DNA from 2 places in the Microbacterium sp. NPDC090281 genome. Region 2 is predicted to be linked to the other one. Evidence: predicted binding sites of a transcription regulator. Region 2 holds the regulator's gene; the other holds the start of a gene.
What was found. Region 2 encodes LexA, which represses DNA repair genes until DNA is damaged. Its sites were predicted from a motif close to TCGAACANNTGTTCGA; they were not measured.

Region 1 (3,405 bases), on a different contig from region 2:
AGACCATGCCGGTGACGACGACCACGCCGGTGTCGAGGTCTTCGCCGATCTCAACGGCACCGGCGCCTCAGACACTGAGGATGCGGTTCCCGACGCTGAGGATGCGGTTCCCGATGCTGAGGAAGCATCCGAGAACGACCCGCGGTCGGCTGCCGTCAGCTCCATGCTCGCTGCAGCTGCACGCGCGTACTACGAGGACGAGCCGAAGGACTACCCGCTGAGCGCGGAAGACCAGGCCTCGGAAGACGGCTCCACTGAGGAGGGCGCACACTGGACCGTCGCGTCCACCGGCGTCATCGACACCGTTCCGCTGGCCGAATCAGCGGAGGCAGTCTCCGACGAGCACAGTTCCGAAGAGCAGAGCTCCGACGAGCACAGTTCCGAAGTGAACACCTCCGAAGAGAACAACTCAGACGTGAACACCTCAGAAGAGCACGCCTCAGAAGAGCAGAACTCTGACGAGCTCGGTTCCGAAGTGAACACCTCAGAAGAGAACAACTCAGACGAGAACACCTCGGAAGAGGACAGCTCGGAAGAGGACAGCTCGGAAGAGGACAGCTCGGAGGGATCCGTCGCGGCTGATGAGACCGACGCCGAGAACCGCGACGAGCACGTCGACGAGACCGACGGCGAGAACCACCCCGACGGTGAGAACCACCCCGACGGTGAGAACCACCCCGACGGTGAGAACCACTCCGACGGCGAGAACCACCACAGCTAAAGATCCTGCTGACGAGAACGCCCTCCGGACCTACGGGTCACGGAGGGCGTTCGTCGTTCCGGGGCGTCGTGCCGGCGAATGGATCTCGCTCCGTGGCGAGTCAGGCAGGCCGGGGGCGGATGACGGGTCGGCGGCTGCCCTTCGATGTGGGCACCGGCGAGGTCGCGACGATCTCCTCGACGCTCGCCGGCTCGGTCGAGACGTCGAGTCGCAGCGCCTGCGTGAGGGCCAGCCCATGTCGCGTGGTGAGGATCAGCCGGCGGTACTGCTCGTCGCCTTCGAGGTCGATCACGACGCTCGGGCGACGGCGGCGGATCAGCACGAAGTCGAGGCTGCCCGCGGCCTTCCAGCTGCCGGCGGCGAGAACACCGGGGATGTGCGTCCCGGGGTTCGGGACTCCGCGGAGCCAGGTCCAGGCGTCTTCCGTCAGCTGCACCTTCGCGATGGTGTCGCGCGAGATCCGGAGGTTGTCGCGGTGGAAGGTGGCGGCACGTTCGATCGGCGAGAGCACGACCTCCAGTTGCGTCTGGTCCAGCAACAACGTCACCATGTCACCCAGTCTGCCAGCGCCGCCCTGCCAGTTGTCTGGAAGTTGTTCACAGGAACACAACGATCCCTTGTCGGTTGGCACCAGTCATCAAGATTCCCCATTCCACATTCGAATATATGTACTATACTCGATCCATGGCCGCCATCGCGAACGACATCGAGCACTGCGCGGCGCTGCTCGATGCGTGGGTCGAGAAGCGTCGCCTGATCGCAGCGCTCGAAGCCGAGGCTTCAGCTCTCCTCGCCGACCGCATTCGGGTGCTCGACGACGATGTGCGCGAGCAGCCGCAGCATCGTGAGTCGATCCGTCGATCGATGATCGCCGAGTACTCCGCGGCCGGTCGCATGTCGAAGGGCAGCGTCGAGTACGCGTTCGCAGATGCCCTGTTCCTCGAAGCAGAGCATCCTGTCGTGCAGCAGGCTTTCCGCGACGGTGCGATCAGCGGCGCTCATGTCCGAGAGATCGTGCGAGCGGGGATGGTGGTTCGCCAAGCTGTCCGCGACGGTCGTGCCGTCGCGGAGACCCTCGCGCTCTACGACGCAGCCGCCCTGGTCGTGGCTGAGCACGACTCGCCCGCTCGCACACGAGCGGCAGTACGGCAGATCGCTTCGTCTCTCGCCGGCGAGACGATGCTCGAGAGGCACCGGCGCGCCCGCGGCGAACGGTCGGTCACGGTGCGTTCTCTCGACGACGGACTCGCGATGCTTCAGATCGTGCTCCCCGAACACCTCGCCCATGCGATCCTCGATCGCCTGACCCGACTCGCGCAGCACGTCGTCAAGACACTCACCGACCGTGGTCTTCATACCGACTGTGATCCTCACGGAAGCGCAGCGCCGATGCTCTCTCCGGATGAGCTCGACTCGGGCACCAACCCGATCTTCCTGCAAGATCTGGCGGCGGATGACACCCTCCGCGATGCTCCTGCTCTCAATCACTATGCGCTCGGCACCCACCGTCTCGACGACTCCTGGCTCGACGCGCACGTCATCTTCAGCGAGGGCGACACCTTCACCACCGATCCGTCGCACAGCGCGGAGCACATCGCGGCCGACGAACGCGGCATCGATGCGGTTCGCGCCGATCTGCTGAGCGACCTGCTCCTCACCAGCGACCCGTCCGCGGCGAGCGGTACCGGGCTGGAGAACATCCAGGCCCGCATTCAGGTCACGGTCGCCGCCGGCACTCTGATCGGAGCCGACGACCGGGCGGCCGAACTCGACGGCATCGGCCCGCTTCACCCCGACATCGCTCGCGATCTCGCCGGGTGCAACGGCGGGTGGGCGCGACTCTTCCTCGACCACGCGGGGATGGTGACCGCCACGTCTGCCTACACTCCGACGGCGGCGATGCGCCGGCATCTCCAGGCCCGCGACCAGCACTGTCGATTCCCCGGGTGCCGCACACCCGTCCACCGCTGCCAGGTCGACCACAATCACGACCATGCCAGGGGCGGGAAGACGTCGATCGACAACCTCAGCCACTTCTGCGTAGGGCATCATGCCCTCAAGCATCCTGACGTCGACGAAAAGCACCGGTGGCATGCGCGACAACTCACCGGTGGAGATATCGAGTGGATCAGCCCGCTCGGTCGGATCTACACCGATGCGTCACCGCGTCGCGTCATGTTCGTCTGAGCACGCGTCTTCCGAAGGGACGAAGAGCAGAACTGCACGCTCCCTGGCGCGACGACAGCCTGGTCACCAGGGCAGCTGATTAGGCGGTAGCGGTAGCGGCTGCGGCAGCAGCCACGGGAAGCGCGGCCTCGATGTGCTGCAGCTCCTCCTCGCCGTGTGCGGCGGTGAGGAACCATGCCTCGAACACGCTCGGCGGGAGAGCCACGCCCTGCTCGCGCAGCGAGTGGAAGAACGGAGCGTAGCGGAACGACTCCTGCGCCTGCGCTTCGGCGTAGTTCCTGGGTGCCGAGGCGCGGAACGACGCGCTGAACAGGTTGCCTGCTCGCGCGACCGCGTGGGTGACCCCCGCCGCCGTGAGTGCGGCATCGAGAGCGCTCGACACGCGTGCGGACGCCGCGTCCACCGTCGCGTACACCTCCGGCGTCGCGAGCCGCAACGTCGCAAGACCTGCAGCGACCGAGAGCGGGTTCCCGGAGAGCGTGCCTGCCTGGTAGACC
Region 2 (3,405 bases):
CTCGTCGCGTCCGTTCGTGCGCACAGCGACGATGCGGCCGTCATCGAGCGGCTGATACCAGCGGTTGCCGAGCACCCAGAGCCCGTAGCCCGTGTCGGCGTCAGAGCGGGCGAGCGGTCGCGCAGCGCCGACGGGAGCAACTCCGTCGAGGGTGACGCGCTGCAGAGCCCAGCGACCGTCGGGGTCATCGGCGAAGACCAGTTCCGTGTCGCTGAGCCATTCCGGCTGCAGCGCCGCTCGCGAGGGGATCGTCTGCGGGGTACCGCCGTCGACCTGTGCGATCTGCACGCGCGCGTTCTCCCACGGCATCCGCCCCTGGTTCCAGGCCACCCATGCGACACGGGTCCCGTCGGGGGAGAGCGCGGGGTGGGCGTAGAAGCCTTCTCCCTCCGCGACCACCCTGATTGCGGACGCATCATCGGCGGCGGAGCCGTCGAGCGGGATCTCGACGATCGAGCGAAGATGCGGCGTGGTCGAGAGATCTTCGCGCACGGCCAACAGGCGTCCGTTCTGCAGACGCAGGCCTCCGTGCGAGGGGCCCGGAGCCGTGAGGGGGACGAGTATGCCTCCCGCCGTCAGACGACGGACCCGCTGGTCTCCGGCATCGACGAAGTACAGGCTGCCTTGGTCGTCTGCCGTCCAGGCTCCTCCGCCGTACTCGTGAACGCGCGAACGGGCGCTCCAGGGCGCAGGGAGAATCTCGGCGCCGGAGGAACTCCGTACCGTCACACGTCCCTTCTCGGTCGGCACCGACTCGCCCCACCAGATCTCCGTTCCGACGAAGCGTGCGCCGTCGATACGGGGGGACGATGCCGCAACCGACGCGGCGGAGTAGGGCGATGGCCAGGAACCGTACGGGGACGACGACATGCTTCGAGCCTATGGCCGACGACACCCGGCGTCACACGAGTGCGCTGAGTCGTCGAGGTGATCGGGGTCTTCGAGGTGATGTGGGGGTCTTCGGGTGAACCAGGACTGCGGCCTTACCGGCGGAGAATGTTCGAAGGCCCTCCCGGGAAACCGGGAGGGCCTTCGTCGTGATGCGTCGGGTCAGACTGCGCGGAGTACTGCCACGATCTTGCCGAGGACGACGGCCTCATCGCCGAGGATGGGCTCGAAAGCCGAGTTGCGGGGGAGCAGCCAGGTGTGACCGTCGCGGCGGCGCAGTACCTTGACCGTCGCCTCGCCGTCGAGCATCGCGGCCACGATCTCGCCGTTCTCCGCACTGTTCTGCGAGCGCACGACGACCCAGTCGCCGTCGCAGATGGCGGCGTCGATCATCGACTCGCCTGAGACCTTGAGCATGAACAGGTCGCCCTTGCCCACCAGCTGGCGGGGGAGGGGGAAGATCTCCTCGACCTGCTGATCCGCGGTGATCGGCACGCCGGCAGCGATGCGGCCGACCAGAGGGACGAGAGCGGCGTCACCGACCGGGGTCGCGACGTCGGCCGGGTTCTCGGTGCCGCTGCCCGGCAGGTCGATGAGAACCTCCATCGCCCTGGTCTTGCCGGGGTCGCGCCTGAGGTAGCCGCTGAGCTCGAGCTGACCGAGCTGGTGAGTCACGCTGGAGAGCGACTTGAGGCCGACTGCGTCGCCGATCTCCCGCATGCTCGGCGGGTAGCCGTGGTGTGCGATCGAGTTCTGGATGACCTCGAGGATCGCCATCTGCTTCGGGCTGAGGCTCTTGCGGCGGCGCGTCCGTGGTGCCTCCGACTCGGGGGCAGAGTTCTCGCTCATGGTGCTCCTTAAGTGCGTGATCCGACTTCGCTCTTCGAATGTCGGAGGCCCGTGGTGGGGTATCCCTATCGAAACCGTATCCGAGAAACCGGCTGATCTGGAAGATCTGTTCGAGCGTGTCGGCCAATTTCCGGTTGTGGTTTCGAAGAATACTTGACAGATGTTCGAACTCGAAGATATCTTCGGTACGTAGCTTCGCATTCACGGCTCCCGGCCGAGACGCGAATGCGAACGCTACGCCAACTTCCCCGGCGGCCTGACGGCTCCGGAACAGGATAAGGAGCACGACATGAGCAGCATCAGCTTCAGCACCGCAGCAGTCATTCCGGCATCGTCGCGTCCGTCGACGCGACTGCGGTTGACGACGCGTGGTCGTGGTGTGCTGCTGGCGCTCGCGTCGGTACCCCTGGCAGTCGGCATCGCCTTCGCGGCACTCAGCGGAGGCAGCGCCATCGCCTCAGGGGCAGACACGGCTGCAGTGAGCGTCGAGACCGTGACGGTCATGCCGGGTGACACGCTCTGGTCGATCGCGACCGGGGTCGCACCCGACGCCGATCCGCGCGACGTCATCGGCGAGATCAGTCGGATGAACCTGCTGCGAGGCGGCGAGCTCCAGATCGGCCAGACTCTCGCGATTCCTGCGCAGTACGCGAACTGAGCAGGTCGCCGCAACGTTTCGTCATCCGCTCAGCGGGCGGCTTAGCATGGGAAGGGTGACCTTCTCCCTCAACGATCTCCCACTTCGTGACGATCTTCGCGGACTGACTCCGTACGGTGCTCCGCAAGCGCCTCTTCCGATCGCGCTCAATGTGAACGAGAACACCCATCCGATTCCGGATGCAGTGGCGAGTGACATCCTCGACGGCATCGCTGTGGCGATCCACGAGGTCAACCGCTATCCGGACCGGGAGTTCACCACCCTCCGGGAGTCTTTCGCGGAGTACCTGGGCCACGGTCTCACTGCCGAGCAGATCTGGGCCGGCAACGGTTCCAACGAGGTGCTGCAGCACATTCTGCAGGCGTTCGCAGGCCCGGGGCGTACGGCGTTCGGCTTCGCCCCGACGTACTCGATGTACCCGCTGATCGCGCAGGGGACTGGAGCGCGGTGGATTGCCGGTACCCGTCAGCCCGACTACACGATCACCGCCGATGAGGCTGCGGAGCAGGTGCGCGCAGCCGACCCCGACGTGATCATCCTCTGCTCGCCCAACAACCCCACCGGTACACCGCTCGGTCTGGATGTCGTCGAAGCGGTCTATGAGGCGTCGCGGGGCATCGTCATCGTCGATGAGGCTTATCAGGAGTTCGCCCCACACGATGCGGCATCCGCGTTGACCCTGCTCGAAGGTCGGCCTCGACTCGCCGTCTCCCGCACGATGAGCAAGGCATTCGCCTTCGCCGGGGCCCGGGTCGGCTATCTCGCGGCAGACCCGGCCTTCATCGATGCGCTGCGTCTGGTGCGGCTGCCCTATCACCTGAGCAGCCTCACCCAGGCGGCGGCCGTGGCTGCGCTGCGCAACTCCGACGTGATGCTCGGCATGGTCGAGGAGATCGTCGAGCAGCGCGACCGGATCACGGCGACCCTCGAAGCGCTCGGGTACCAGCCGCACGAGTCGTGGTCGAACTTCGTGCTGTTCGGTGGCGTCGCCGACCCTAAGGCGACCTGGC

Region 1: the regulator LexA is predicted to act here: its motif matches at 1,380-1,395, upstream of ACIQTX_RS04080 (DUF222 domain-containing protein).

What each region holds. Positions count from the first base shown of each region.
Region 1 is NZ_JBIVYH010000001.1:855,372-858,776, reverse strand. It holds gene ACIQTX_RS04090 (ATP-binding cassette domain-containing protein) at 1-721, shown strand, start outside; gene ACIQTX_RS04085 (hypothetical protein) at 822-1,271, opposite strand; gene ACIQTX_RS04080 (DUF222 domain-containing protein) at 1,406-2,908, shown strand; gene ACIQTX_RS04075 (glutamate-1-semialdehyde 2,1-aminomutase) at 2,988-3,405, opposite strand, start outside.
Region 2 is NZ_JBIVYH010000002.1:35,136-38,540, reverse strand. It holds gene ACIQTX_RS14410 (prolyl oligopeptidase family serine peptidase) at 1-870, opposite strand, end outside; gene lexA (transcriptional repressor LexA) at 1,051-1,737, opposite strand; gene ACIQTX_RS14400 (LysM peptidoglycan-binding domain-containing protein) at 2,027-2,395, shown strand; gene ACIQTX_RS14395 (histidinol-phosphate transaminase) at 2,451-3,405, shown strand, end outside.